2 regions of the Diplocloster hominis genome follow, and region 1 is predicted to be linked to the other one. Evidence: predicted binding sites of a transcription regulator. Region 1 holds the regulator's gene; the other holds the start of a gene.
What was found. Region 1 encodes Rex, which represses fermentation and respiration genes when NADH is low (regulators of the CRP and FNR family bind a similar motif). Its sites were predicted from a motif close to ATTGTTAANTANTTAACAAT; they were not measured.
Positions count from the first base shown of each region.

Region 1 (13,075 bases):
TCTGTGAGGTAGGGCGGCTGGATGCTCCGGGCAGGCCGATCCTGTTTGGCACGACGGAGGATTTTTTGCGGGCATTCGGGGTACATTCCATCGAGGATCTGCCCAGCGTGAATCCGGAACAGCTGGAAGATTTTAAAGCGCAGGCGGAGGAAGAGGCGCAGATGAAGCTGGAGGTATGAGAAATGAAATTGAGCGTGATTCTGCTGGCGGCCGGCAGCGCCAGACGTTATGGCGGGAACAAACTGTTAACAGAGATAAATGGCAAACCAATGTACCGGAATATCCTGGATCGGATTCCGGAGATTGGTTTTTCTTTTTACCGGAAAATCATTGTTACCCAGTATGAGGAGATAAAGCGTCAACTATGCCAGACCGACTGGACCGTAGTCCGCAATGATCAGCCGGAGCTGGGGATCTCCCGTTCCATACGTCTGGGCCTGGAGCAGGCAGGGGACTCAGATGCATATCTGTTCGCCGTCTGTGACCAGCCGTATCTGCAGGCGGTTACCATGAAAAAGCTCATAGCCTGTTTCCAAACTACAAAGAAAGGGATCGCATTTGTGATGAGCGGTAAGGAGCCGGGAAACCCTGTGATTTTTTCCTCGGCTTATCTGGATGAATTGAAAAACCTGGAAGGGGACAGAGGCGGTAAGGCCGTGGTGCGAAGGCACATGGAGGATTGCGCCTGGGTCGAGGTAAAGGAGGCCAGAGAACTTAGGGATATTGACCGTCCTTATGGGGTGTCTCTTCTGGAAGAATTGCGTATTGATCTTAAGCGGGACAGAATATTTTCCATTGTGGGGGCCGGGGGAAAGACTACCACGATGCATCGTCTGGCAAAAGAGCTGAGCGGGCAGGGGGCACGTGTTTTGATGACGACCACCACTCATCTGTGGTGCCCCAAAGAACAGTTTGTGGAAGTGAAGGAAGCAGAGGATCTGCGGCGTGTGCGTAAGATGCTTGAGGTGGAACGTTGTCTGACTGTAGGCAGGCGTGTTCCGGGGAATAAAATTACCGGTATAGGGGAAAGGTTATATCCGGAACTGGTCCGGATACCAGACTATCTGATCGTGGAAGCTGACGGGGCCAAGGGGCGGCCTCTGAAGGCTCCTGCGGAACATGAGCCGGTTATTTTCCCCGGCAGTGATGTAGTGATCGGGGTTATAGGTCTGGACAGCCTGAACCGGCCGGTCGGGGAGATCTGCCATCGCCCGGAACTGGCTGCCTGTATTCTGGAGGTGGGAGAAGAGCATTTGGTTACAATGGAGGACCTGTATCGGATAGCCAGAAGCCCTCAGGGGCTTCGCAAAGAGGTAAGCAGTGAAAAATACCGGGTGATCTTTAATAAGGCTGATTTGATGGATCCTGGAGCCGGACAGAGTTATTGGGTGGCTCAGGATATCGGATAGCTCTCAAAAATGTAAGCAATCGGGTAATATGATCAGAACGGAAAAATCCCCCAAAAGTGGTGAAGCTTTTGGGGGATTTTTCGTTCATGATTATTTGGAAGAGTAATTAGATAAAGGCTTTGTTATTCTTCCGGTCTCCCTATGCACGGGATTTCCGTTTCAGGAAGAAGAAGATTCCTGCACCCGAACCGATCAGAAGTATTACAATCGGGATGATCGGTGATGTATCACCGGTGGAAGGTGCATTGGTGGTGCTGTCCGAACCGCTGTTCCCGGAACCGGAGTTATGGTTGGAACCATTGTTATCACCAGGGGCCGGGGTCGGTGTAGGTTTTCCGGGATCCGGAGTTGGTGTAGGCTTGCCGGGATCCGGGGTCGGTGTCGGATTATCAGGATCCGGGGTAGGTGTCGGCGTAGGAGACGGAGTAGGTGTAGGCTCTCCACCCTCTTTGACAAACACAGCGGATACTTTATAATCCTGTCGGATATTGGTCAGATCATAGGAAGTAATGGCTCCCAATGATTTTCCGTTTAAGGTTACGTCTTTTAATGTGTATCCTTTATCTGCAGTGATGGTAAAGTTGGAGGAACCGCCGAAGGCGACTTTTTCCTTTTGAATCTTAACTTTTCCACCGTCGGTCTTGCCTGCTGTCACGCTGTAGTACGGAAGATCGGGAGAATTATTCCAGATCGGGTTTCCGCCTTTTACATTCGGCAGATAATTCATATTGTGGTTTACCTTAAGCCAGCTGTAATAGGTGCTGTTATCCTTTCCGGCGCTTGCGAAGTCTACAAGTTTTACAGGAATACCGTTTACGGTCTTAGTCTCAAAGAAGAGCCAGCTGCCTTCGCCGCTTCCATCGGATACGGTCATTTTCTTAAGGTCCGTGGTCTGGAATCTTGCGGCGTCTCTGGCGAGATCACTGTAATTGGAATCCAGAGCTAACAGGATAGGGCCATAGTAGACGGAAGAATAACCTTTGTAGTTTTTCTCGCCCAGCCAGTAGTGAACGCTCATTTCCAGATCCAGCTCGATTATGTCGCCGTCTTTCCATTCTCTGTTGATGGTGTAATATTCGCCGGGAACTACATTCTTCATTTCCTCGCCGTTGACCTTGACCGCATTCGTGTAGGACCAAACCGGGATACGTAAGTTAAAGTTGAATGCTTCATTTTTCGCCATATCCAGAGTGATCTTAATCGCGCCATCCTTCGGATATTCGGTTTCCTGCTTAATGGTGATGGCATTTCCGCCGGGGGTCAGAGTGCTTGCTGCGGAAGGACCGTAGTAATTCAGATACAGGTCCGTATCATTTCCGATTACGCCCCACTGGGAAAGTTCACCCAAACCGCGGCTGGCATTTGCCTGGCAGCAGTTAAAGTCAGGGGAACCGGAGTTGTACTGGAAGGCAATGTCGACCTGAGAGGCCACTTTTCTGCCGTCCATGGGAGTATTGTAAGTTACATATTTGTCGTCTTCCAACAGAGAGCCTAACATTCCGTTGAAATAGGAGAGCTCTAATTCATCTGCTACATAAGAATTCTTCGACAGCTGGAGATATTCTGTTCCAAGTGCCATCCAGGAGATGGTACAGCAGGTTTCGATGGCGCCTGTGTTGTAAGGATCGCCTACAGCCTGCTCGCCGCTGGTGAATCCGCCGTCATTATGGCGGTCGGTCTTAGCGATACTCCACCAGATATCCTCCAGCGCGGTATAATAAATCGGATCTCCCTCAATCTCATATAATAAGCCAAGTGTGATAATCGTATGTAATGCTTCCCATCTGGGCAGTTTGGACTCATAGTATTCTTTGCCTGCCTGGGCGTTGTTTAACCAGTCACCGGATTTCGGCCAGTCTTCCACGATGATCTGTTTCGCCGTATTCAGATACCTGGTGTCACCGGTATACTGGTACAGCAGTGCGAATACGTGGCTGATACCAAGGTTCATGGTCTGGCTGCCTGCGGAGTCAAAGGTCTTTCCGCCTTCTACGAAATATTCATAGATATAATCAGCGGCCTTTATCGCAGTTTTTAATGCAGTTTCGTTGCCGGTCAGCCGGTACCAGTCATAGAGGCCGTAGATGCAGTGATAGTGATTCCATACATCCCAGTTCGCTCCATTGCCGCCCATACGGGCGCTGCCTGTGTAGATACCCAGGTATCCATCCTCGCCCTGCGCGTTGGTTAATTCTTCGACCAATTTATTGCCGGCCTCCAGGAGAGCCGGATCATCGGATAAGCGGTAGGTATAGGCCATTCCCGTTAAGAGCTTGCCGGGGAATTCACTGTACCAGGGTACTAATGCGCCGGTATAGTCGTTTCCGCCTTCCCGGATATTTTCCAGATCCCATACGGTTTTAAAGGTTTCAGTACCGGTCATGGGAGCAGGGGAATCAGCAGAACCGTTTACATCTCCAACGATAGAGAAGTTATCAAAGTAGAAGTTCTTTCCTAAGGTATTGTCATTCCCTTTGAAATGCATCTGGAACTGGTGAACATCTTTCAGGTCGATCACATCGTTTGAGCCTTTTTCAGACCAGTATACTTCGAATGAATCGGCACTGAATGGAATATTTACCCAGCCGTTGAAGCCTGCCGGTACGGAAAAAGTGCGGTTTGCATTTACTTTAATATCTGTCCAGTTCGTGCCGTCTGCACACAGACGGATGGTCTGGCCTTCTCTTAACTGCCAGGATTCCCGGCCATTATCTGTGGAGGTATTACTTTCCTCGAAAGCAAAGCGGATATCCAGGGTGCCTTCCGTTAATTCAGTGGCATTTAGCTGGAACCATATTTCTTTTGCTCCGCTCCAGTCCGTAGTCGCTTTGGGATCGCTGCCGAATTTGATATCTATATCATTGTACTCATTTTTCGGAGCAAGTTTATTGTGATTCCATTGAATCGTTTTTCCGTCTCCACCGGTGGTTGCCAGTGTAAGCCGGTAGGTACTCCCGCTTAACATTCCGAATGCGTCGCCCAGAACAGAGGCTAAGGTCGGATTTTGGTTTGAAGTTCCGGTGCTTATGATCTGTTCAATAATATTCGGGTTGTCTTCTAACGCATGCAGCAGCCAGTTGTCAATATTCCCCTGGATATTTCCGCCTACGTAACCTTCCAGATTCAGGTCGGTTAAATGGCTGGAAGCACGTTTGGTATCCGGAGCCATGAGCGGAGGATTCATAGGAATCTCGTCGTCTTTCGGATATTCGGGATCTGTAGGTTCTATTACTTCACCCTGTTCGGGATCGGTTTCTTCACTGACGTTTACATTCAGAACCAAAGAAGCAGTCCGGAATACATTATCCGTGGCGCTGATGACGAAGCTGTCAGGACCGGAATAACCGGCGTTGGGTGTGTACACCAGAGTTCCATTGGATGCGTTAATGAATGCCTGTCCGTTCTGAGGCGCCGAAGCGATGCGATAACTGACGGGGCTGCCATTTGCACTGGTGGCGCTGCAGTCTGTGATGGATGTGGCGCTGTTTTTGTAGCAGCTCAGATTCGGATCGCCTGTAATGGTATCATTGAACACAGGAACGTCAGCCGGGTTATCGTTAGACTTTACAGGAAGCTCAGAGCCGCCTACGTCGCCGACAAAGGAGAACGCATCGAAATAGATCGATGTGCCGACATTGGCGTCACTGCCGTTCACGCGCATATTTAGCTGGTTCACATTATGTAAGTATAAATTGCCGTCATCTTCCCCGTGGGTGCTAAAATACTGAGACCAGGTCCTGTTATTTAACGGAACGCGTACCCAGCCGCTGAATCCGGGATCCAGAACGATCATATGATTGTCATCGACTGTTTTGGTCTGCCAGGAGTCCCCGTTCTGTACGTAGAAAACCACTCCGGATTTCAGTTCCATTGCATGAAGGACATCATCATGGGTGCCTTCCTGGAAAGCGAAATGAATTTGGGCAGAATCACCAAACTCTGATGCATCCGCGTAAAACCATGCTTCGGTTGCACCTCTCCAGTCCATAACAGCTCCCGGTGCCCCAGGGAGTTTGAAATCCAGATCTCCATACCAGTCACGGGTGTTCAGGCTTGACCATGCTAAAGCATTGGAACCGTCCACACCTTTACCTGCCGCTACAGATAAACCACAGGTAGGAGCATCTCCTAACGACATACCGGAATAATCTCCAAGCATACCGCCTTCGGCAACAGTGAGTATGGAGTCATCCATATCTTCAATACTCCAGGCCTGCTGGATCGTAGGCGGGGTATCCGTAGGAAGAGAAGTTCCATCGTCGAAATTACCGACCACACCGATGCTGTCAATCAAAGCTGTTTTATTCTGTGTGGTTCCGTTCCCATTTATATGCATATTCAACTGATTTACATTTTTGAGATACAGCGTGTCATCACCCATCCAGTAAGCGCTGAATGTGGAACTGTCCAGAGGAATTCTGACCCAGCCCCGGAAACCAGGTTCCAGGTTTACACAGCTGTCGCTGACGGTTCCGCTTTTCCAACCGCTGCCATCGTTGGTTCCGTAGGCTGCCCCATTTCTTAATGCGAGAGCATGGAGGCCATTGCCGCTGCCGTCTGATTTAAACATTTCTTCCTGAAATGCAAACCGGATCTGACTTGATTCAGAACCAAAACTGCTCATATCAGCGTAAAACCATAATTCCTGTGCTCCGCTCCAGTCGGTATTTTTGGTACCTTCCGGCAGCATATGATAACGTAGATCGCAATCGCTGTAAGCACCTTCTCCTGCCAGGTCTGTAAAGGCCAGAGCATTGCTTGCGTTTACACCGGCTCCTTCACCGAGAGACCAGGAGTATTTTCCATCACGGAGCATTCCAAACGGGTCTGCGATAGAATTTGATAAATCCTCACCTGATATACCGTCCATTCCCCAGACTTCCTTAAAAGATAAAGCGGCTGAGGGTTCTGCCTTAGCCGTTAAGCCGGTGGTCAGGACTGACGGCAATAACACGGCGGCGGACAGTAACAAACTGATACTCTTCCGTAACATTCGGTTCATAAAAAACCTCCTCATAAGTTATAAAATTGTTACGCTGCTAAAAAACGTTAAATAAAACGTTAAATAATTGATTACTTTTGTCTCCGTAAAAATGATCACCCTCCGTCATGTTAGGATTGATTTATAAGTTACATCGATGTAATTTAACAAAATTATTAATAAAACTATTGTAAAATAATTACAAAAAAGTTTTAACAGTCCCTTAACAATTTGTTTATATTTAAAAATTTAGTAGATATCAGGGGAAAAGTCAATGCGAGAGCGACAGTATGAGAAATACTTACATGCGATCAGAAAACGATCACGTAACGATTAGAAATGATCACGCAGGAATAATTATTTCTTTCCACGGAAGTGCTCATAGCAATAAAAAATAGTAGCGCTCGAAAAAGCCTCGCTGACTATTTTTCATGCATCGCACGTAAGTGCCCAAAATACGGGCACAAGTGCTCATAGCAACAAAAAATAGTAGCGCTCGAAAAAGCCTCGCTGACTATTTTTTATGCATCGCACGTAAGTGCCCAAAATACGGGCACAAGTGCTCATAGCAATAAAAAAACAGCCTCTATATAAAAAATAGAAGCTATTCAATCAGAGTAGATTATTCATCTTCTTCGGGATAAATAATCTGGCAATTATTTTTCTCAAACAACTCGAAATATTCCGGCGGAGGCTTAATGTCCGTCACCAGATAGTCTATGTAATCAAAACCGCAGGTCCTGCTGAAATAACGGCTTCCGAATTTTGTGCTGTCACACAGCAGAATCCGGGTCTGGGAGTTTTCCAGCATGGCCAGCTTATAGCGGGACTGATCGACGCTGGCTTCCGTAATCCCGTCGGGGATCAGCCCGGTGCAGGATATGATGGCAAAATCCGCATAAAATTTGGATAATGCCAATATTGTATCGCTCCCGGTGGTACTTCCCATCTGACTCTCCACTTTGCCGGACGGAAAGAAAATATCCCAATCTGTCTGTTGAGACAAAAACTGCGCACAGCTCAAACCATTCGTAACCACCGTAAGCTTCTGCATCTGTGTCAGACTCATAGCCGCGTAGTAAACCGTCGTACTGCAATCCAGAAAAACCGTGCTGTAATCTTTCACTAACACGCTGGCCAAATCACCGATTCTTTTCTTGACTGTGATATTCTTGGTCTGGCGAATAGATGAGGCGGGTTCTGTATTACCACTTTCATATAGAATAGCCCCACCATGCACTCGATGTATCAAATGGTATTTTTCTAATGTAGTTAAATCCCGTCTGATTGTTGCCGGACTGGCATATAATTCCTTACAAAGCTGCTGCACCGTTACAGCCTTTTTTTCCTGAATATACTCCAGTATTTGGCAATATCGTTCTGTCAATACCACTTGATATTCCTCCCATGTATCACTAGAAAGATATTCCTTTTGTCTTCACAAAAAATGTTATATAAATTGTATTAAAATGTCAATGAGTGATCAGTTGGATGACAAAAACTTACAATTAGCGATGAAACAATCAGGTAGGCATCAAGCTTTGATCAATTATTTTTTCAGCTATTCGGCTAACTCCTCCCAGCTTATCATTAGTTTTTCCAATTGCCCTGAGATATCGGTTTTTTCCTTATTTAATAAGATACATTGTTCCACATCCGTATAGATCTCCTCCAAAGTCAGCAGCCGGTCAATCTGTGCGTCCCTGGTTTCCAGCTCTGTGATCTGCTCTTCTATTCTGCGCAGATCATTTTCGCGTTTCCGGATTCTGGCCTGTTCCTCTTTCTGCTGCTGCCAGGTAAGTTTGTTTTCTGATACCGAATATCCGTCATCCTCCATATCGGTTGTGCCTGCATAGATCTGTGTTAACTCATCCCGTTTCGATAGATAATAATCATAGTTACCAATATAATTGACCAGAGTCTGGCCGGTCAAATCCAGAATCCGGGTAGCCGTCTCATTGATAAAATACCGGTCGTGAGAAACATAAAACACCGTGCCGGTATACTGCTTCAAAGCGTTTTCCAGAATTTCCTTGGAAGCGATATCCAAATGGTTGGTGGGCTCATCCAGAATCAGAAAATTGGCCTCGGAGAGCATCAGCTTAGCCAGGGACACCCGGCCCCGCTCCCCGCCGCTCAGATCCCCGATCCTCTTGAATACATCATCTCCGGTAAATAAAAATGCCGCCAGCACATTCCGGATCTGGGTATTATTCAAATCCGGATAGGTATCCGACAATTCCTCGAACAGAGTCTTCTCCATATGCAGAACATGATGTTCCTGATCATAATAACCGATCTGCACATTCGTCCCCAGAATAATATCCCCTTCGTCCGCTGGAAGCAGACCGTTAATAATCTTTAGAATCGTAGTCTTTCCTGTGCCATTATTTCCAATAAGCGCGACCCGTTCTCCCCGCTTGATATCAAAGTGAATCCCACGGAATAACTCAAGAGGAGGGAACGACTTCGAAAGATTCTCCACCGACAGCACGTCATTCCCGCTGGTAATCCTGGGCTCCAGATGTATCCTCATCTGGGCGGTATCCTCCGCCGGTTTTTCCAGCACCTCCATCTTATTCAGAAGCTTCTCCCTGCTTTCCGCTCTGCGGATGGATTTCTCCCGATTAAAAGAACGCAGCTTCGCGATCACATCTTCCTGGTGCTTGCGTTCCCGCTGCTGATTCAGATACTGTTTCACCAGCGCGTCCCGCAGCATCGCCTTCTTCCGGGCAAAATCCGTATAATTTCCCTGATAGACCGTCGCTTTCGTCCGTTCCAGTTCAACCACCTTCGTCACGATCCTGTTCAGAAAATACCGGTCATGGGCTACCAGAATCACGGCCCCCGGATACCCTTTCAGATAAGTCTCAAGCCAGGTGATCGACTGCATATCCAAATGGTTTGTCGGCTCATCCAGCAGCAGGATATCCGGGTTGGACAGCAGAAGCCTTCCTAAAGACACCCGGGTCTTCTGGCCGCCCGAGAGCGTGTCCACCTCTTTATCAAAGTCCTCCTCCCCGAACCCGAGCCCTTTTAAAACCCCTGTGATCTCACTTTTATAAGCATACCCGTTTTTCAACTCAAACTCATGGGTCAGCCTGGTATAAGTCCCCATCAACTCCTCCAGCGCATCCCCCTCCACTGATTTCATATCGATCTCAATCTGCCGGATCCGCTGTTCCATATCCAGGATATCTTGTTTCACCGACAACAATTCCTCATAAATGCTGCGCCCGCTGATCAGCTCCTGATGCTGTGCCAGATACCCAAGGGTTTTTCCCTTCGCCATCACCACTTCCCCGGAATCCGCCGTCAGCTCCCCTACGATAATTTTAAGCAGCGTGGATTTCCCGACCCCATTATTTCCCACGATCGCCGCTTTTTCTTTTTCTTCTATATGAAAAGAAATATCTGAAAGAATCGTTTCCTCTCCAAAAGCCTTATGTATACTCTGGCAAGCTAATATCATACCTACCCAGTCCTTTCGTCCAAACTCTGTATTCCGCACATACAGTTGAAACCATTATAACCTGACGGCCGGTTCCATTCAATAGTTTCTTATATTTGGCGCCGCCAACCAATTCCCAACTTTCCCCAATAAGGTTTGACAATAATTTGGCAGATATTATATAATGGAAGCATGATATGAGCTAGGAGGAAGTACCGTGGAAGAGAAGGAAATTTCAAAGGCGGTTATTCGCAGGCTGCCAAGATATTATCGTTATCTGGGAGAATTGATGGAAAGCGGCGTAGAGCGGATTTCTTCCAATGAACTGAGCGAACGGATGAGGGTGACGGCGTCGCAGATACGCCAGGATTTGAATAATTTCGGTGGGTTTGGCCAGCAGGGATATGGTTATAATGTTAAATATTTATACGATGAGATCGGACGCCTGCTGGGACTGGATAAGAAACATAATGTCATCATTATCGGCGGAGGAAATCTGGGTCAGGCGTTGGCTAATTATCCGGCATTTGAAAAACGGGGATTTATTGTAAAAGGGATCTTTGATATTAATCCGAAGCTGTCCGGCAGGACAGTCCGGGGGATTCCAATTATGCCCATGGAACAGATGGAAGAGTTTATTAAGGAGAATGACATTCAGATAGCGACGCTGACGCTTCCAAAGACGAGCGCTACGGAAGTGGCCGACCGGCTGATTTCTTACGGCGTCCGCGCGATCTGGAATTTTGCACATACGGATCTGAATGTTCCGGAAGGTGTGATGGTGGAGAATGTACATCTCTCCGAGAGCATTATGCGTCTGTCTTATAATCTGACCAGATATGAGGAAGAGCATAAGCAGGAGATAAAGGGGAAGAAATAATTGAAGTATTTATTGAACTCTCAGGAAATGAAATGCTGTGACAACTATACGATTGAAAAAGTAGGGCTGCCCTCCATGGTACTGATGGAAAGGGCAGCTCTAGCTGTAGTTCGGGAGGCCTTGTCCTGCGGCTGTGATCTTAAGCGGGTCCTGGTGGTGTGCGGTACAGGGAATAACGGGGGAGACGGCATGGCAGTGGCCAGACTCCTCCATGAAAAGGGAATACCGGTGGATGTGTATCTGACGGGTCAGGAGGAGAGGTGTTCTGCCCAGGCGGCTGCACAGTTGGGAATTTTACGTGCAATTGGGCTGGAACCGGTAAGCAAAATGCCTTTGTCGGAATATACTATGATAGTGGATGCTATTTTCGGCATCGGACTTACCAGAGAGGTGACAGGTGATTATGCGCAGTGTATCCGGCAGGTGAATGAGTCAGGAGCCTTTGTTCTGTCCGTGGATGTGCCCTCCGGCATTAACGCGGATAACGGCCGTGTGATGGGCGCTGCGGTAAAAGCGGATGCCACGGTGACGTTTGCATATGAGAAGATAGGCCTGCTGCTGTATCCGGGAGCCGGATATGCAGGCAGAGTAACGGTGCAGGATATCGGAATTAACTGCCGGGGACTGGAGAAGCCTCCCCGTGTGTATACGTATGGGAAAGAAGATCTTAAGCGTCTGCCGATGCGGCCGGCGTATTCGAATAAGGGTTCTTTTGGAAAGGTTCTTCTGGTGGGCGGATCGGTCAACATGGCCGGAGCGGCTTATTTCTCAGCAAAGGCTGCGTATCGGACGGGGGCCGGACTGGTACGGATCTATACCGGTGAGACAAACCGCCATATTCTGCAGAATCTGATTCCGGAAGCGGTGCTGACTACTTATAGGGAAGAGGAAGCTTCCCTGGAAGCATTGAAGGAAAGCCTCAGATGGGCCGATGTGGCCGTAGTGGGACCCGGCCTTGGAAGAAGCTTTACCGCGCTGCGGGTTTTGGAATATATAATGAAAAATGCGCAGATACCCCTGATTATTGATGCGGATGGTCTGAACCTGCTGGCCGGGCATCCGGAATGGCTTAAGAACCATAAGCAGCAGGTCATCATAACGCCTCATCTGGGAGAGATGAGCCGGCTGACGGGTAAAGAGATATCGGATATCTCATCAGATCTATTGAATACCGCCGGAGAGTTTGCGGGGGAGAATGGGTTGACCTGTGTTCTGAAAGATGCCAGAACGGTTGTGGCCGCACCGGATCAGAGGCTCTATATCAACCGGACCGGTAATAACGGAATGGCCACCGGCGGATCAGGGGACGTTCTGACTGGGGTGATTGCGGGACTGATTGCCCAGCATATGCAGGTGGAGGAGGCGGCAGCTTTTGGAGTGTTTCTGCATGGATTGGCTGGAGATGCCGCGGCAAAAAAGTGCGGAATGTACAGTCTGATGGCACATGACCTGGTGGATAGCATTTCGGAAATATTAAAACCGCAGTAAATGCGGCACTGGAGGAAACGGATACACCATACCTGAATTTTAGCCGCAGATCATGCGGCACTGGAGGAAATGGATACACCATACCTGAATTAAGCCGCAGATAATGCGGCACTGGAGGAAAGCATGAAAACTTACAGCAGGGTGTTTGCAGAAGTGAACTTGGATGCAGTTGCATATAATATGGAACAGATGCACAGAAATTTATCGCCGGGTACGTCTGTGATTGCCGTTGTGAAAACGGATGGTTATGGTCATGGCGCGGTACCGATCGCCCGCCTGGTGGAAGGATATGACTATGTGTGGGGATTCGCGGTGGCTACCGCGGAGGAAGCCCTGATACTGAGAAATCACGATATTACCAAGCCGATTCTGATTCTGGGCTATGTGTTTCCCGAACATTATCAGGTGCTTCTGGACCAGGGGATTCGGCCGACAGTGTTCCGTATGGACACGGCAGCACAGTTGTCGGAGGAAGCGGTAAAATCCAATGAGCCGATGAAGATTCATGTGAAAGTGGATACGGGGATGAGCCGCATCGGTTTCCCGGATACAAAAGAGAGCATTGAGAAAATAAAGCAGATCGCTGCTATGCCTAATCTGATAATAGAAGGGATTTTTACCCATTTTGCCAGAGCAGATGAAAAAGATAAGGAATCGGTCCTTGAGCAGATCCGTCGGTTTTCAGATTTTACGGAGCAGCTTGAGGAGGCGGGGGTAGCCATACCACTGAAACATTGCTCCAACAGCGCCGGAATTATCGAGCTGCCGGATGCGAATATGGATGCGGTCAGGGCAGGGATTTCTATCTATGGCCTGTATCCTTCCGATGAAGTGGAGAGGAATACGGTGCGGTTAAAACCGGTCTT
Region 1 covers NZ_JAWDIY010000047.1:1,449-14,523, forward strand. The annotation lists gene scpB (SMC-Scp complex subunit ScpB) at 1-179, shown strand, start outside; gene yqeC (selenium cofactor biosynthesis protein YqeC) at 183-1,409, shown strand; gene ABC831_RS24125 (beta-L-arabinofuranosidase domain-containing protein) at 1,549-6,411, opposite strand; gene ABC831_RS24130 (DeoR/GlpR family DNA-binding transcription regulator) at 7,013-7,630, opposite strand; partial or broken gene ABC831_RS26600 (DeoR family transcriptional regulator) at 7,616-7,813, opposite strand; gene ABC831_RS24135 (ABC-F family ATP-binding cassette domain-containing protein) at 7,952-9,862, opposite strand; gene ABC831_RS24140 (redox-sensing transcriptional repressor Rex) at 10,059-10,721, shown strand; gene ABC831_RS24145 (NAD(P)H-hydrate dehydratase) at 10,722-12,209, shown strand; gene alr (alanine racemase) at 12,333-13,075, shown strand, end outside.

Region 2 (17,800 bases), on a different contig from region 1:
TGGCTGAATGCGGAGAAAGCCGGAAAGGCAGAGCAGCTGAAAAAACTGTTAAAACTGGTCCGTACTTTGAGAAGATGCGGCATCCGTATAAAGAGCAAAACTCTGGAAGGTATCCGGGAACAGATCGCGGGCAATCTGCACATTATGATCTGTGGCGGGGCTCATCTTGGAAAAGAAATTTCAGAGGATTTTGAGTCTTTAGGTATTCTGATTTTACAAGGTTATGGAATCACCGAATGTTCACCGCTGATCTCCGTAAACAGCAACCGGTCTTATAAGATGGGTTCGGTCGGGTATGTGCTGCCCAGCTGTGAGATCAGGATCGTGGAGGATGAGATATGGGTCCGGGGGGATTCTGTGATGGAAGGATATTACAAATCACCGGAGCAGACAAAAGAAGTGATGGTGGATGGTTGGTTTAAAACCGGTGACCTGGGGTATCAGGATAAAGATGGATGCCTGTATCTGACGGGGCGAAAAAAGAATTTGATTGTATTTAAAAATGGAAAGAAAACGTCACCGGAAAAGCTTGAAGAGATGATCATGCAGGTACCTCTGGTCAAGGAGGTTGTCGTAACAGGAACAGCCAGCGGTACATCCGTGGATGACGTCAAGATTACGGCCAGTATCTATCCGGATCCGGACCGGACCGGTCCGATGTCTTCTTATGAGATACTGGAAGCCCTGCAAAAAGAGATCGATTCCATTAATGAAAAACTGCCGACCTATCAGCAGGTACAGATGATAAATATACGGGAAAAAGAATTTTCTAAGACAGGGACGAAAAAGATCAAGCGGCATATGGCTTAAGCATTGATTTGGCTTGTGAGTCAACTATGGAATTAGAAATGGAAGGGTGGAGGATGAATCATGCTGGAATTTATCCAGGACGCAATATATACCGTGACCGGTAAAAAGGGGGTCACCTATGACACCGATTTTATTAAAGATCTGGCTTTAAATTCATTTGATATTATGAATATTATCGTTATTTTTGAAGATCATTTTGATATCTCGATCCAACCGCGGGAGGTCTGGCATCTGCATCTGGTCCGGGACGTGATCGAGTATCTGGAGGAGCGGGGAATAACCCAGCCATAAATTAGAATAGACAAAAAACCTGGGGCCATGATATAATGTCGTCAGACATTATATCTGCGCCGGAGCGCTTTCCTTAGCGCGGAGTGTGCATCCCACGGAGGGATCATGATTGCTGTGCAATCGTGAGTAATGTCGTCAGACATTATATCTGCGCCGGAGCGCTTTCCTCAGCGCGGAGTGTGCATCCCGCGGAGGGATGGAATGGAGACAGGAATGAAAAGGGTTTTGATTATCGGCGGAGGCGCTGCGGGCATGGCAGCGGCTGTTTTTGCCGCCCGAAGCGGTGTCTGTCAGGTAGAAGTTTTTGAGAAGAATGAGAAGCTGGGAAAAAAACTATTTATCACAGGAAAAGGGCGCTGCAATGTAACAAACGCTTGTGATACGGAAGAACTATTCACGAGTGTGCGGTCCAATCCGAAGTTTTTATATAGCGCTTTCTATGGATTTACAAATCAGGATGCAATGCAATTCTTTGAAGATCTGGGAGTCCCGTTGAAAGTGGAGCGTGGGAACAGGGTCTTTCCGGTGTCCGACCATTCTTCGGACATCATCCGTGGATTGGAAAATGAAATGAAACGCCTTCAAGTGCAGATCCATCTGCGCGCGGAAGTGACAGACATTATAATAGAAGAAACTCGTTTTCATGGAATCCGGTTAAAAGATGGACGGGTGGTGTGCGCGGATGCCTGTGTGGTAGCGACAGGCGGATGTTCCTATCAGGCCACCGGCTCTACCGGCGATGGCTACCGGTTTGCCGGGGCCGCCGGCCATCAGGTGACGAAGCTTTCGCCGTCCATTGTCCCCATGGAAGTAAAAGAGGATTATGTCAAGCGTCTGCAGGGCCTGTCCCTGAAAAATGTGCAGGTAACGATCACAGCCGGGAAAAAGGAGCTGTATTCGGATTTTGGGGAAATGCTCTTTACCCACTATGGGGTCAGCGGTCCTCTGATCTTAAGCGGAAGCAGCTATATCACGAATCAGATTGGGAAGGACACAGTAACACTTTCTATCGACCTAAAGCCTGCGCTTACCCAGGAACAGCTGGATCATCGGATTCTTCGGGATTTCGAGGAAAACAGGAACAGGGATTTTAAAAATTCACTGGGGAAATTATTCCCCGCGAAGTTGATACCGGTGATCGTAGCGTTAAGCGGGATATCGGAGGAGAAAAAGGTTCATGAGATCTCCAGAGAGGAACGGCAGCAGCTGGTGAGGTTGATTAAACATCTGACGATGACGGTGACCGGGCTTCGGGGATATCAGGAAGCGATTATTACCAGGGGCGGAGTGAATGTAAAAGAGATCAATCCGTCCACCATGGAATCCAGAAAAACACAAGGACTTTATTTTATCGGAGAGGTTCTGGATCTGGATGCAGTGACCGGGGGATTTAATCTACAGATCGCCTGGTCTACAGCATATACGGCCGCGCAGGGAATCACAGCCGCGGCGAAAGACGGACCAGTCTCATAGGCTGTGCGTCGAAGAAGCAACAAGGGAGGAAGGTTTATGGGCTATAGTATTGCAATTGACGGACCTGCGGGAGCGGGGAAGAGTACGATTGCGAAGCGTATCGCGAAATCGCTGTCATTTGTCTACGTGGACACCGGGGCCATGTACCGGGCGATCGCGCTGCACCTGATCAGGCAGGGGGTACCGCCGGGCGATTCCGATCAGATCGGAAAGGCATGTCAGGAAGCGGATATCACGATACGCTATCGGGACAGTGAGCAGCAGGTTCTTCTGAACGGGGAGAATGTCAACGGGCTGATCCGCACGGAGGAAGTTGGAAATATGGCCTCCGCATCATCGGTCAATCCAAAGGTGAGATTAAAGCTGGTGGAGCTGCAGAGAGCTTTGGCGGCCGGGGCGGATGTGGTCATGGACGGCAGGGACATCGGCACTTATGTGCTGCCGGACGCATTTTTGAAGATCTATCTGACGGCCAGTGTCAAGACCCGTGCCAACAGGAGATATCTGGAATTACAGAAAAAGGGAATGGCATGTGATCTGGCGCAAATCACGGTAGATATAGAAGAACGGGATCACAGGGATATGACCAGGGATTTCGCCCCGCTTCGGCAGGCGGAAGATGCGGTTCTGGTAGATACGTCCTCTATGAAGATTGATGAAGTGGTTGATCAGATCCTGAAGTTATATAAGGAAAAGAGAGCAAAGGTATGAAAGTAAAGCTTGCGAAAACCGCGGGATTCTGTTTTGGAGTTAAGCGCGCGGTGGACAGAGTGTATGAAGAAGTGGAAAAGGGAGGAAGTCCGATCTATACCTTTGGCCCGATTATTCATAACGAGGAGGTCGTGGATGATCTGGAGCGAAAAGGAGTATCGGTAATTCATACGGAGGAAGAGTTAAAACAGCTGAAAAAAGGTATCATTATCATACGTTCCCACGGGGTATCCAAACATATTTACCAGGTAATCGAGAAACAGGGATTGAAAATGATCGATGTGACCTGTCCGTTTGTCTTGAAGATCCATCGGATCGTGGAGCGGGAGAGCGCCCTGGGAAAACATATTGTAATAATTGGCAATGACAAGCATCCCGAAGTGGAAGGAATCAAAGGCTGGAGCAGTGGCAAAACTACCGTTATAGAGTCTTTGGAGGAAGCCCAAAGCTTCCAGGTTCCAGGGAACGAGGAGCTTTGCGTGGTTTCCCAGACGACATTTAACAACAATAAATTTCAAGATTTAGTTGAAATTCTCTCTAAAAAGGGTTATGATATACTTGTTGTAAATACGATTTGCAATGCCACAGAAGAGCGACAGACAGAAGCAAGGCAAATTGCCAGGGAAGTCGATGCTATGGTTGTGATTGGAGGCAAGCACAGCTCCAATACACAGAAGTTATATGAAATATGTAAAAAGGAATGTAACGATACTTACTATATACAGACTCTGAATGACTTAGATGTGCAGAAGCTGTTGTCCGTTGGCTGCGTAGGTATTACTGCAGGGGCTTCCACCCCAAAGAAAATAATTGAGGAGGTTCAAAAGGAATGGCAGAAATGAGCTTTGAACAAATGTTGGAAGAATCTTTTAAAACAATACGTACAGGAGAGGTAGTCGAGGGCACAGTCATCGGTGTGAAAGAAGATGAAATCATCTTAAACATAGGTTACAAAGCAGACGGCATTCTCACAAGAAATGAATATACCAATGAGTCGAATGTGGACCTGACCCAGATAGTTTCCGTAGGGGATACGATGGAAGTGAAAGTTCTGAAGGTAAATGACGGGGAAGGACAAGTCCTGTTGACCTATAAACGTCTCGCTGCCGAGAGAGGCAATAAGAGACTGGAAGAAGCCTTCAACAATCAGGAAGTTCTCACCGCTAAGGTCAGCCAGGTTCTGGACGGCGGATTAAGCGTTGTCATCGATGAAGCGCGTGTATTCATTCCGGCCAGTCTGGTGTCCGATTCTTATGAAAAAGACCTGACGAAATACGCGGATCAGGAGATCGAATTCGTGATTACCGAGTTCAATCCGAGACGCAGAAGAATCATTGGTGACCGCAAACAGCTGTTGGTTGCGAAAAAAGCGGAACTGCAGAAGGAACTGTTTGCCAGAATTCACGTGGGTGACGTGGTGGAAGGTACCGTCAAGAATGTAACCGATTTTGGTGCGTTTATTGATCTGGGCGGTGCGGATGGTCTGCTTCATATCTCCGAAATGTCCTGGGGCAGAGTGGAGAACCCGAAGAAGGTATTCAAGGTTGGCGAAGTGCTGACCGTTCTGATTAAGGATATCAATGGTGATAAGATCGCTCTGAGTTTAAAATTTGAGGATCAGAATCCCTGGTTAACCGCTGCGGAAAAATATGCAGTTGGCAACATCGTAACCGGTAAAGTAGCCAGAATGACCGATTTCGGCGCATTTGTGGAACTGGAGCCGGGTGTGGACGCGTTATTGCATGTATCCCAGATTTCCAGGGAGCATGTGGAGAAACCTTCGGATGTGCTGCGGGCCGGCCAGGAGATCACCGCGAAAGTGGTAGATTTCAACGGGGATGACCGCAAGATCAGCCTGAGTATGAAAGTTCTGGAAGCTCCGTTAGAAGAGCGGACAGAGGAAGAAGCAGTATCGATGGATGTGGATTCTTATATTGCGGAGCAGGCGGATGACGAAGCGCTGGAAGCGGCTTCTGTAGAGAATACAGAGGAATACACCGAAGAGGCTTAAGCACTGGAACGAAAAGATAGGATCAATTAAAAAAAGAATGTCCAACAGGGCATTCTTTTTTATTCGATGGGAATAAGTGTTTAATAGGAACATATATCTTATTTTATAGATAATATACGAAGCCGCCAATAACATGCAGTTAGTTTATGTACGATATTGATAAAATTTTAACGTCGGCTGGTTCCCGATCTAAGTTTATTATAACACTTTGCAAAGAAATAGGGTAGTAATTTTATGTAAAAATCTGTATATTAGTAGTAGGGCTCTGAATATAACTTATTATGCTGTTCAGAGAATCAGGAGAAAAAAGGTGAGCAGAATGTATCACCGATACCTGAACATGCGGTGCAAAAAATTGTGCTGCTTCAGGAAATCATGAGAGAGGTAGGTAAAGAATTATGGCGCGATTGACGTTCAAGGGAGGAATCCATCCTTATGACGGAAAGGATTTATCCAAAGACAAAGCAATCGTTAGTGTGCTGCCGAAGGGGGATCTGGTATTTCCGCTGTCTCAGCATATCGGGGCGCCGGCCAAGCCGGTGGTCGCGAAGGGCGATCCCGTGCTGAGAGGGCAGCTGATTGCCGAGGCCGGCGGGTTTGTATCCGCTCCGGTGCATTCATCCGTATCCGGAACAGTGAAGGGGATCGAACCCAGACTTACGGTTACGGGTACATTGATGGATGCGATCATCATCGAAAACGACGGGAAGTACGAAGAGGTCGCGTATGAACCCGTCGACGATGTATCGGCATTGACGAAAGAAGAAATTATAAAAAGGATTCAGAATGCCGGTATCGTCGGCATGGGCGGAGCCGGGTTCCCGACACATGTGAAGCTCTCCCCGAAGGAACCGGAGAAGATCGAATATATCATCGCCAACTGCGCGGAATGCGAACCTTATCTGACCAGTGATTACCGGAGAATGCTGGAAGAACCGGAGAAGCTGGTAGGCGGACTGAAAGTGATCCTGTCCCTGTTCGACAACGCAAAAGGAATACTGGCGGTGGAAGACAACAAGCCGGACTGTATCACGCTGCTGAAGCAGGTGGCTAAGGACGAACCCCGGATCGAAGTGAGACCGCTGAAGACCAAATATCCTCAGGGAGCGGAGCGTATGCTGATCTACGCGGCGACTGACCGCATGATTAATTCTTCCATGCTGCCTGCCGATGCGGGGTGTATCGTTAATAATGTGGATACCATTGTAGCGGTTTATAAAGCAGTTCTGGAGGGAAAACCTCTGATGGAGCGGATCGTCACGGTGACCGGAGATGCCATAAAGGATCCGCGGAATTTCTGTGTACATACAGGTACCATCTACGCGGAACTGATCGAAGAAGCAGGCGGGTTCAAACAGGAACCGGCGAAAATCGTGTCCGGCGGCCCTATGATGGGATTTGGTATCTATGATCTGAATGTGCCCACCACGAAAACATCCTCCGCACTTTTGTGTATGACAAAGGACGAGACCGCCATGTACGAGCCGTCCAGCTGTATTAACTGCGGACGCTGTGTGGAAGGATGTCCGGAACATCTGATTCCGTCCAGGCTGGCTGATTATGCGGAGCATTATGATGAGGCGGCCTTCCAGAAATGGGACGGCATGGAATGCTGTGAATGCGGCTGCTGCAGTTTCGTCTGTCCGGCGAAACGGTGTCTGACGCAGTCCATAAAATCCATGAGAAAAATGATTCTGGCGAATCGGAAAAAGAAATAAGAGAGGTGGAAATTGTGAGTGATTTAAAAAGCGTATCTTCCTCACCGCACATCAGAGATAAAGCCACCACCAGTTTTATTATGCTCATGGTGGTCATTGCCCTTTTACCGGCAACGGTGTTCGGTGTGATTCAATTCAAATTACCGGCGTTAAGTCTGGTACTGATATCGGTAGCTACCTGCGTGCTGACAGAATACCTGTATGAAAAGCTGATGCACAAAAAGATTACGATCGGGGATTTCAGCGCGGTTGTTACCGGCCTTTTGCTGGCTCTGAACCTGCCACCGACGCTTCCCTGGTGGATCGCGGTCATCGGCAGTGTTTTTGCCATCCTGGTGGTCAAGCAGCTGTTTGGCGGGCTGGGCCAGAATTTTATGAACCCGGCGTTGGGCGCCAGATGTTTTCTGCTTATCTCCTTTACAGCCAGAATGACATCCTTTGCTTATGACGGAGTTACCGGTCCGACCCCTCTGGCCGTATTAAAGAGCGGCGGTCCTGTGAACACGCTGGATATGGTGATCGGGCGGATTCCGGGAACCATCGGTGAGACATCCGTGATTGCGATTATGATCGGCGCTATATTCCTGATCCTGATGGGAATCATTGATCTTCGCATTCCCGGTACATATCTTGTTACCTTCATTGTGTTCCTGATCATTTTCGGGGGACACGGTTTTGACATGAATTATATCACCGCACAGCTGGCCGGCGGCGGCCTGATGCTGGGCGCCTGGTTTATGGCCACAGATTACGTCACGTCCCCGATCACTAAGACCGGGCAGATCGTCTATGGGATTTTGCTGGGGGTTCTGACCGGCGTATTCCGTCTGTTCGGGCCCAGCGCAGAAGGTGTATCCTATGCGATCATCATCAGTAACCTGCTGGTTCCTCTGATTGAGCGCATTACCCTTCCGAAGGCATTTGGGAAAGGGGGAAAACGCGCATGAACAGAATCGTAAAAGATACGATTATATTGACGGTCATCACGCTGGTGGCCGGAGTCCTGCTGGGGCTGGTGTATGAAGTGACCAAAGACCCCATTGCGGTGCAGAAAGAGTTGAAGAAACAGGAAGCATACAAGACCGTATTTTCCGACGCGGAAAAATTCGAGGAAGCGCCCGATACGACGCAGGCAAGCGCGAAAGCTCTTGTGGACGGCGGATTTAACAGCGCCGACTCGGAGAAGGCCAGTATCGTGGTCAATGAGACGATGAAAGCTTTGGATGCCGGCGGCAATGTTCTGGGCTATGCGATGAACATCACTACATCCCAGGGATACGGCGGTGACATCACCTTTACGCTGGGAATTCGAAACGACGGAACGGTGAACGGGTATGAGATCCTCTCCATCAGCGAGACGGCGGGTCTGGGGATGAAGGCGAAGGAAGATGCGTTCAAACAGCAGTTTGCGGGCAAGAAAGCCGACAGCTTTGCCTATACCAAGACCGGTGCCTCCGCAGATAATGAGATCGATGCGATCAGCGGTGCGACGATCACGACCAAAGCCATGACGGACGCGATCAATGCCGGGCTCTGCTGGTTTCAGACATTGGAAGGGGGCAGTGTAAATGAATAAATGTACCGAACGTCTCTATAACGGTATCATCAAAGAGAATCCGACGTTTGTCCTGATGCTGGGGATGTGTCCCACGCTGGCGGTAACCACGTCTGTGATCAACGGTGTGGGGATGGGATTGTCCACCACGGCAGTGCTGGTCATGTCCAATCTGCTGATCTCCCTGCTGCGCAATATTATCCCGGACCGGGCCCGTGTGCCTGCGTTTATCGTCATCGTGGCGTCCTTCGTTACGGTAACGGAGTTTCTGGTAGAGGGATTCCTGCCCAGCCTGTATGACTCCTTGGGAATCTATATTCCTCTGATCGTAGTAAACTGTATCATCCTGGGCCGTGCGGAGTCCTATGCTTCGAAGAACCCTGTATTTCCGTCTATTTTCGACGGGATCGGAATGGGACTGGGCTTCACCGTGGGTCTGTGCTGTATCGGAGCGGTGAGAGAACTGTTGGGTTCCGGGCAGCTGCTTGGAAAACAGGTCATGCCGGCTTCCTACGAGCCTATTACGATCTTTGTGCTTGCCCCCGGCGCGTTTTTTGTGCTGGCGGTATTGGTCGCGATCATGAATAAGGTCCGTGCCCGTGCGGAGAAAAAGGGAAGGCCCCTGCCTCCCGCTCAGGGATGTCTCGGCGGGGACTGCAGTTCCTGCATGAATAACGCCTGTGGGGGACACCTGTTCCCGGGACAGGAAAAGGAGGGAAAATAACAGATGAAAGAATTGATATTAATCGCCATCGGATCTGCGCTTGTAAATAACGTGGTGTTGAGCCGGTTCCTGGGTCTGTGTCCCTTCCTCGGGGTATCCAAAAAGGTGGAGACGGCCGCCGGTATGGGTGGAGCGGTAATCTTTGTCATAACCATTTCCTCGTTTGTGACCAGCCTGGTCTATAAGTATATCCTGACTCCCGCGCATCTGACCTACCTGCAGACCATCGTGTTCATCCTGGTCATCGCGGCGCTGGTACAGTTCGTGGAGATGTTCTTAAAGAAGAAAATGGTTTCCCTGTACAATGCGCTGGGTGTGTATCTGCCGCTGATCACTACCAACTGTGCGGTACTGGGCGTTGCCCTGACGAATGTACAGAAAAGCTACGGAGTCCTGGAAGGAGTAGTTAACGGCTTTGCGACAGCAGTGGGCTTCACGATCTCTATCGTGATTCTGGCCGGTATCCGGGAAAAGATTGAATACAATGATATATCCCCTGCATTCAAGGGTTCACCCATAGTGCTGATTACGGCCGGCCTGATGGCAATCGCTTTCTGTGGCTTTGCCGGCTTGATATAGGAGGGGGAGACAGATGTTAACTGGAATATTGATAGCGACCGCCGTAGTCGGTGGAACCGGTCTGCTGATCGGTCTGATGTTAGGCGTCGCCGGGGAAAAATTAAAAGTAGAAGTAGATGAGCGGGAGGAAGCTATCCTGGGCGTACTCCCGGGCAACAACTGCGGTGGCTGCGGCTATGCGGGCTGTTCCGGACTGGCGGCGGCTATCGTCAAGGGCGAAGCCGCAGTGAGCGGCTGTCCTGTGGGCGGAGCCCCGGTGGCGGAACAGGTGGCGGCCATTATGGGCCAGGAAGTCGGGGAATCGACCCGGATGGTGGCTTTTGTCAAATGTGCCGGAACCTGCGAACGCACGGAGCAGGATTACAATTATCATGGAATCGAAGACTGTAAGATGATGGCATTCGTACCGGCCGGCGGGCCCAAGTCCTGCAATCACGGCTGTATCGGTTACGGTTCCTGTGTAAAAGCCTGCCAGTTTGACGCCATCCATATCGTGGACGGTATCGCCCTGGTGGACAAAGAAGCCTGCAAGGCATGCGGAAAATGCGTCAGCGAATGTCCGAAGAACCTGATCGAGCTGGTTCCCTATGAGCAGGAGCGGCTGGTTCAATGTAATTCTATGGACAAAGGCAAAGATGTCATGAAGATCTGCAAAGTAGGCTGCATCGGCTGCCGCATGTGTGAAAAGGTCTGTGAAGCTGACGCCATCACGATAACGAATAATGTGGCTCACATTGATCCGGCGAAATGTACCGGCTGCGGGGCTTGTAAGGAGAAGTGTCCCAGGAAGATTATACTTTGATGGGGGAGTTTACTTAGGGCCGGAGCGGACTGCCGCTAAGGCGGACGCTGGGGGCGGGTGACTGTCTGAAAACTACGGCGCCGCCCGCAGGGTGTCCGCCCAGTCCGAGCGTGTCCCGGGAGGCTGGCAGAGAGAGCGGGGGCTATGGTCCTCCTCCTCACTTAAGGCTGTTACCCGGTGAAATCTAAATGAAATCGGGCCGGCAGGTTTGCGGTACGTGGCTGATTCACCCCGAATGCCGATGCATTCGCGGTTCAGCAGCCACCGAAAGACTGCAGGGAACGCAGTCTTTCGCCACAAACCTGCCGGCCCGATTTCATTAAGATTTCACACGGGCGCCTTAAGTGAGGAGGAGGACCATAGCCCCCGCTCTCCCTGCCAGCCTCCCGGGACACGCTCGGACTGGGCGGACACCCTGCGGGCGGCGCCGTAGTTTTCAGACAGTCACCCGCCCCGGCGTCCGCCTTAGCGACAGCCGCTCCTGCTTTGGTGAAAGATGCGGTAAGGCGGTTAATCGGCTTCGTTTAGCATTTTTTGGACGTCTGGGACTTTGACATCCATGCGGATAGCTATTTCATCCAGTGTCATACCAGCGGTAATGTATTTTTCTGCTACGGATTTCATGCTTTCGCCTACTTCGATGAGGTGCTGGTCCGGATCATAGAAGCGGATGACACGCTGGCCCCAGGGCATTTCCCGGGAGGGGTGGAGCAGGTCGATCTCTGGATGGGATTTCAGCTTTTGCAGGAAGGTGTCAAAGTCTTTTGTTTCAAAATAGATTTCACAGTTATTTTCTTTTTTCTTCATTTCTGCCTTGGGTATGCCGGTCAGCCAGTCAAAATCCTGCTGCAGTACCAGACCACAGTCGAACGATATCATTCGCCCGTAATCATCTGATACAGTTAAATGAAATAAATCCTCATAGAAAGCTCTTGCTTTATGGATATCCGCTACTGCGAACAGACAGCTAAAAATCATGTGAAAACCTCCATTCATTTAATTTGTGATATATTTTACAATATCACGAAAGGGTATCGGTTATATAGGAAAAAGACGACATGTTTAGAGGTTATTTAAGGCATCACCGGGCGTCATTGAATGATATTTTTTGAAATTAGCAATGAAATGGGACTGGTCTGCATAGCCATATCTGGCAACTAGATCTATATAGTCTATTTTTCTGCCGGTTATTCGGGCGGTCAGCATTTCCTGCCAGACTGACTGATACCGGACCAAATCCATATAATATCCGGGTGTTATTCCCAGTGATTTCATAAATATGCGCTGTGTCTGCCGCTCACTGTAGCATAGATGCTCAGCCAGTCCTTTTAGGGTGCTCACTCCTTTATGCTTCAGTATAAAATCTATACCGTCAAAGAAAGGCAGGCAGACTTGTCCGGAATGGATAAGACTCTTTACATATTCCTCCGCGGCCAGCATCCGAATCCTGAAATCTTTTATTTCAAATATTCTTTCCCCCAATTCCCGGACGCCAGGGAAAAAGTCATCCGGGGCTACTGCTTGGTTTAAAGTATCCTTCATCGGAACCCGGCTGATCAGGTTCATCGCCCAGGAATGAAAACGTATGGCGAATACAGAGATATTCTTCTCCTGTACATCCCATGCATCAACGGTATAGGTATCATTCAATCCAACAAACAGCATTCGGATGAGCCCGCTGTCATGGTTCTGAATCATAATCAAGTCAGAACAGGTATCCGGTATAAGCAGCACGCCGTCATAAGCCCTGGAGTCATGGGGATTAAAATTACGTACCGATCCCCAAAAACATCTGACATAAGGCTGCAGCAGCGTTGAGGCTGGTACCTGTATATAACTGTCATCCATAGTATATGGATGCGCAGTCACAGGTTGGTACCTGATATGAAAATCCAATCGATCCATTCCTCATATCCTCTCAATGTCGAACTCTTAATGTCACACTCTCAATGTCATACACTTAATATATCTTTCTATATCTCACTAAAATTATATACAAAAGCCTGTGGATTCACAATCAAAAACTTCATATCTCTTCCTTCCAGATTTATCCAGATTTACGGACGCCTGGTGGGCTGCACCCTGGTTTGGGGACAGGCCCCTTTCTCTACACAGTTGCCGGAAAGCCCGGCATTGCTGCCGAAAGGTGCCAGTCCCCTCCGGTGCGGCTGTGAATGGTAACGGGAGCTGGTATATCGGTTCTCGGGTATCGATACTTAAGAGGAATAGGAGCTGTAATCCCGATGCGGATGTGGTAAAATAGCAAGGTAAGAGAAGTATGCCATCAAAAAGGAGGAATTCCGGGGAAGATGAAGCAGGAACTGATGGAGCGGCTTTCCGCGATTACGGAAGAGGAGAGAAGGATTCTGACGGGGGATAAGCAGGTGCAGAGGGAACTGTATACCAGCTCCAGTGAATTTACGGTAGACAGTGCCAAGATGATGGATAAGGGGCGCTTGATTGATATCCGTACCCATACCAGGTTTATTCCGTTCCCGGAACATAGACATAATTATATTGAAATCATGTATATGTGTTCGGGAAAGACGACCCATATCATCAACCGGGAGACCAGGCTGGTGCTGGGGAAGGGGGAATTGTTGTTTTTGAATCAGTTCGCCTCCCATGAGATTCTGGAGGCGGGCAGGGAAGATATCTGTATCAATTTTTTTATCCTGCCCCAGTTTTTTGATGAGGTGCTGCCCATGATCCAGCGGGAAAACGTGCTGAGTGATTTTGTGGTGGACACGCTGCGGAAAAATAATAACAGTGCGGGTTATCTGCATTATAAGGTGGCGGATGTGCTGCCGGTCCAGAATCTGGTGGAGAACCTGATCTGGTCACTGCTTAATCAGCCGGTGAATCACAGGCAGTTAAACCAGACGACTATGGGACTGTTATTTATGCTGTTGGTTAACTATACGGATAAGATCGAGCAGTCCAACCCGGACCAGCAGCAGAGCGCCACCGCCATGCAGACGCTGAAATATATAGAAGAAAATTATCAGACGGCCACGCTGACCGAGCTGGCGGACAGCTTTGGCCAGTCCGTTTCCAATATGAGCAAACTGGTAAAGAGCAGCACGGGCAGGACGTTCCAGGAACTGCTTCATGAAAAACGGTTGAATCAAACCGTGCATCTGCTGATGAAGACCACGCTTCCGATCACGGATATTATTTTCCGGGTGGGCTACGATAATACCAGCTATTTTCACCGGATGTTTAAGGAGAGATTCGGGATGAGCCCCAGACAATACCGGATGAATTTTTCAGACCGCCGCGACAGCGAGGATTTGGATGGAAAATAAGGACGTAAATATTGAGAATTAACGTCCTTGTTATCTGTACGGAAATCCCGTATAATAAATGTCATCAAGGAACATTTACGAAAACGAATCAGATAGGGAAGGTGGAAAAAAACAATGTACGATGTAAAGCAGGGCTATGAAGCCGCAAAAGCGTATTACGCACAGTTTGGTGTGGATGTGGACGAGGCAATAAAGGCTGCCAATGAGACTCCGATCTCCATGCATTGCTGGCAGGGAGATGATGTGGCAGGTTTGGAGAAAAAGGAAGACACCGCTCTGACCGGAGGAATCCAGACGACCGGCAACTATCCCGGAAAAGCCAGAAACGGGGAAGAGCTTCGGGCGGATCTGGAAGTTGCGATGAAATACATTCCCGGTGAGATAAAAGTAAATCTGCATGCCAGCTACCTGGAAGCCGATACTTTTGTAGACAGGAACGAAGTTGCTCCCGAGCATTTTAAAAAATGGGCGGACTGGGCTGTAGAAAAAGGCGTTGGCCTTGATTTCAACCCTACATACTTCTCTCATCCGTTAAGTGAGAAAGCGACCTTATCCTCCGCGGATGAAGAGATCCGTAAGTTCTGGATTCAGCATGGAATCAACTGCCGCCGGATCGGTCAGTACTTCTATGAGAGAACCGGTAAGACCTGTGTGATCAATCACTGGACTCCCGACGGGGATAAGGAATTCCCGGTCGATACGGTTGGACCGAGACTGCGGATGAAAGACAGCTATGATCAGATCTTCGAGGCCACCAAAGATGTGGTAGGCGTTATGGACGGCATTGAGTCCAAAGTGTTCGGTATCGGCGCTGAGAGCTATACCGTAGGATCTCACGAATTCAGCATGGCATATGCATTAAATGCCCGTAAAGAGAACATCATCATGACTCTGGATACCGGTCATTTCCATCCGACCGAAGTGGTTTCCGCAAAACTGGGCGCACTGTATGCGTTTGTGGATCATATCTTGTTGCACGTATCCCGTCCGGTACGGTGGGATTCCGATCACGTAGTCAGCTTTGACGACGAAACCAGAGCCATCATGGAAGAGCTGGTACGCCTGAACAGACTGCAGGATACCTATATTGCCACAGATTTCTTCGATGCCTCCATCAACAGAATCTGTGCATGGACCATCGGGCTTCGCAACACCAGGAAGGCAATGTTAGCCGCTCTGTTACAGCCGGTTGATAAGATGAAAGAACTGGAAGCAACCGGAGATGTCAGCGCCAGACTGGCCTTCAAAGAAGAATTCAAAGCGGCTCCCTTCTCCCTTGTATGGGATTACTACTGTGCGCAGCAGAACGCCGGTGTAAGCCTGGATTGGCTGGAAGAAGTAAAAGCCTACGAATCAGAGATCTTAAAAGTAAGAAGCTAACGATATATCTGCACGAAAAAAGCTCTGTCCGGAATGTTTCCGGGCAGGGCTTTTTTCTAGTGAAACTCATGTCATGATAAACGTTTCGGATTTGGGCTCATATCTTCGGAAACCCGCTGGAGTAATGAAGCTGATTATCGTCGGTGATGAACATGGCTTCCACGCCTGGAAGGGATTCGATGAGTTCCATGCCTTTTTCCAGTCCCAGTACGAAGCAGGTGGTACTCAGGGCGTCCCCGGCTACGGACAGGTCGGAAAGGATAGTGACTTCCAGCAGATTGTTTTTAACCGGATAACCGGTGGCGGGGTCCAGCAGGTGGTGGTAGCGGACACCCTCATAATCAAAGTAACGTTCGTAGACCCCCGAGGAGACTACAGACTGATCGGTGACGGGAATCGTGGCAATGACTTCGTTGCGTTCAGAAAACGGTTTTTGTATACCGATCTCAAAGGGGGAACCATCAGGCTTCGTACCCACACATAAGACATTGCCTCCCAGATTTATCATGGCACTGTTCACACCTTCGGATAACAGATAGTCTTTGAGACGGTCAGCGATATAACCCTTGGCGATACCTCCCAGATCGATACCCATATGTGGATCGTCAAAGGTGATGCGGCCGTCCTGCAGGTGGACGCCGGAGGCATTTACATAAGGCAGCGCGGCCTGTATGGCAGCCGGATCGGGCGGAACAGGGTGTTCGGCGGTGAAATCCCACAGGGAGGAGACCGGCTCGATGGCGATGTCAAAGGCGCCGGAGGAAGCGGCGCTGTAGTCCAGTCCGATTTGAATCACATCCTGGAGGGGAGCAGAGAGCCCATCGGAACCGGTTTGCTGTTCGTTTAACTGATATAGTTCGCTCGCGGGATTCGTCCGGGAAAATAACAGTTCATACTGATCGATCATTTCCATGCAGTGATCCAGTATAGATTGTTTTTTATTGTCATAAATCTTGACGGTGACAAAGGTATTTAATTTGATTGCAGAAGCGCTGAGAGGCTGGCCTGCATTTTTTATATCACATCCGGATAAGGAAGGGATAAAAATTGCCAATATGAGCCAAAATACTATATATCTATGAAAATGACGTGCCATATTTTCCTCCAATCGTGCGGTTCCCGCACATTCCTTTCTATATTAAATAAGAATGAGGAAACTGTCAAGGCATAGGAAATTTGCAGGATGTACCGTATCCTGTGTAGAAGAGAAAGATTGGGAAAAAGGAAAGAGGGAGCAGACATGAAAAAAAATTCATCCGGATTCCTGGGCGGGATCCATCCGGCAGATGGCTCTGATAAAGAATTGACCGTTCAGGCCGCGGTTACGGAAGTAAGTCCCGAGATAGTTGAGATTTCCATGGAACAGACTCCGGGTAATGTCTGCCGGCTGCTGGTGAAAGAAGGAGATTTCGTCCACCGCGGCCAGCTGATCGGAATTCCGGAGACATTTGCCGCGGCGGCGGTTCATGCAAGTGTGACCGGCCATGTAATTAAGATCAAAAAGATAGGAAGCCAGGGGGATATCTGTGTCATACGGGCAAAAGAGGCTTGGACAGCGCCGGAGGTCCGCAGCTATCAGTCGGAGTGGATGGAGAATGAAGGGATGACCAGGGAGGATATCCTGCATTCGATGGAAAAAGGCGGAATCATCGGTATGGGAGGCGCGGGCTTCCCGGCATTTCGAAAATATCAGACCGATAAAAGTATACAGACTATACTGGTTAACGCAGCCGAATGCGAGCCGTATCTTACCTGTGATCATATACTGATGCGGGAACAGCCGATGGGCATACTGAACGGTATCCAGTTGCTGATCAAAGCGGCGGGAGCAGCCGGGGCGGTTCTATGTATTGAGGATAATAAAAAGGATGTGATCGAGAATTTCCGGACGATCCTGAAGAAAAAGGAAGTACCGATCCGGCTGCAGGAGCTGCCCACCATGTATCCCCAGGGCGGAGAACGACAGCTGATCCAGTCGGTACTTGATGTGGAAGTGCCGGCAGGAGGGCTGCCTGCGGATGTGGGAGTTATCGTATCGAATGTGGCCACTGCGAATGCCGTGGCGGATATGGTGTTCGCGGGCCAGCCGCTGATCAGACGGTATGTGACGGTCAGCGGCTGCGTGGAACGGCCCGGAAATTTTCTGGTGCCGGTGGGGACCAGGTTCCAGGAACTGCTCCGCAAGGCCGGGGATGTGTCCGCCGGCCAGAACCAGATGATCGTGGGAGGGCCGATGACCGGATACTGCATCGGTACGAATGTGCGGGCGGAACGTGCAGAAGGCGCCGTGTCAAAGGCCACGTCGGGTATCTTGATCCTGCCGGAGCAGGCTACCACAGAGACCCCCTGCATCCGCTGCGGCGCCTGCGGCCGGGTTTGTCCGGCGGGACTGAATCCTTTTAAAATCGATTTTGCATACCGGAACGGGAAACTGGATG
Region 2 covers NZ_JAWDIY010000018.1:25,758-43,557, forward strand. The annotation lists gene ABC831_RS16370 (AMP-dependent synthetase/ligase) at 1-810, shown strand, start outside; gene ABC831_RS16375 (acyl carrier protein) at 871-1,101, shown strand; gene ABC831_RS16380 (BaiN/RdsA family NAD(P)/FAD-dependent oxidoreductase) at 1,315-2,574, shown strand; gene cmk ((d)CMP kinase) at 2,611-3,285, shown strand; gene ispH (4-hydroxy-3-methylbut-2-enyl diphosphate reductase) at 3,282-4,127, shown strand; gene rpsA (30S ribosomal protein S1) at 4,115-5,296, shown strand; gene rsxC (electron transport complex subunit RsxC) at 5,695-7,014, shown strand; gene ABC831_RS16405 (RnfABCDGE type electron transport complex subunit D) at 7,029-7,961, shown strand; gene ABC831_RS16410 (RnfABCDGE type electron transport complex subunit G) at 7,958-8,590, shown strand; gene rsxE (electron transport complex subunit RsxE) at 8,583-9,293, shown strand; gene rsxA (electron transport complex subunit RsxA) at 9,297-9,872, shown strand; gene ABC831_RS16425 (RnfABCDGE type electron transport complex subunit B) at 9,886-10,674, shown strand; gene ABC831_RS16430 (VOC family protein) at 11,185-11,652, opposite strand; gene ABC831_RS16435 (AraC family transcriptional regulator) at 11,737-12,579, opposite strand; gene ABC831_RS16440 (AraC family transcriptional regulator) at 12,984-13,982, shown strand; gene ABC831_RS16445 (L-rhamnose isomerase) at 14,097-15,362, shown strand; gene ABC831_RS16450 (FAD:protein FMN transferase) at 15,460-16,458, opposite strand; gene rsxC (electron transport complex subunit RsxC) at 16,603-17,800, shown strand, end outside.
Region 2: the regulator Rex is predicted to act here: its motif matches at 5,452-5,471, upstream of rsxC (electron transport complex subunit RsxC).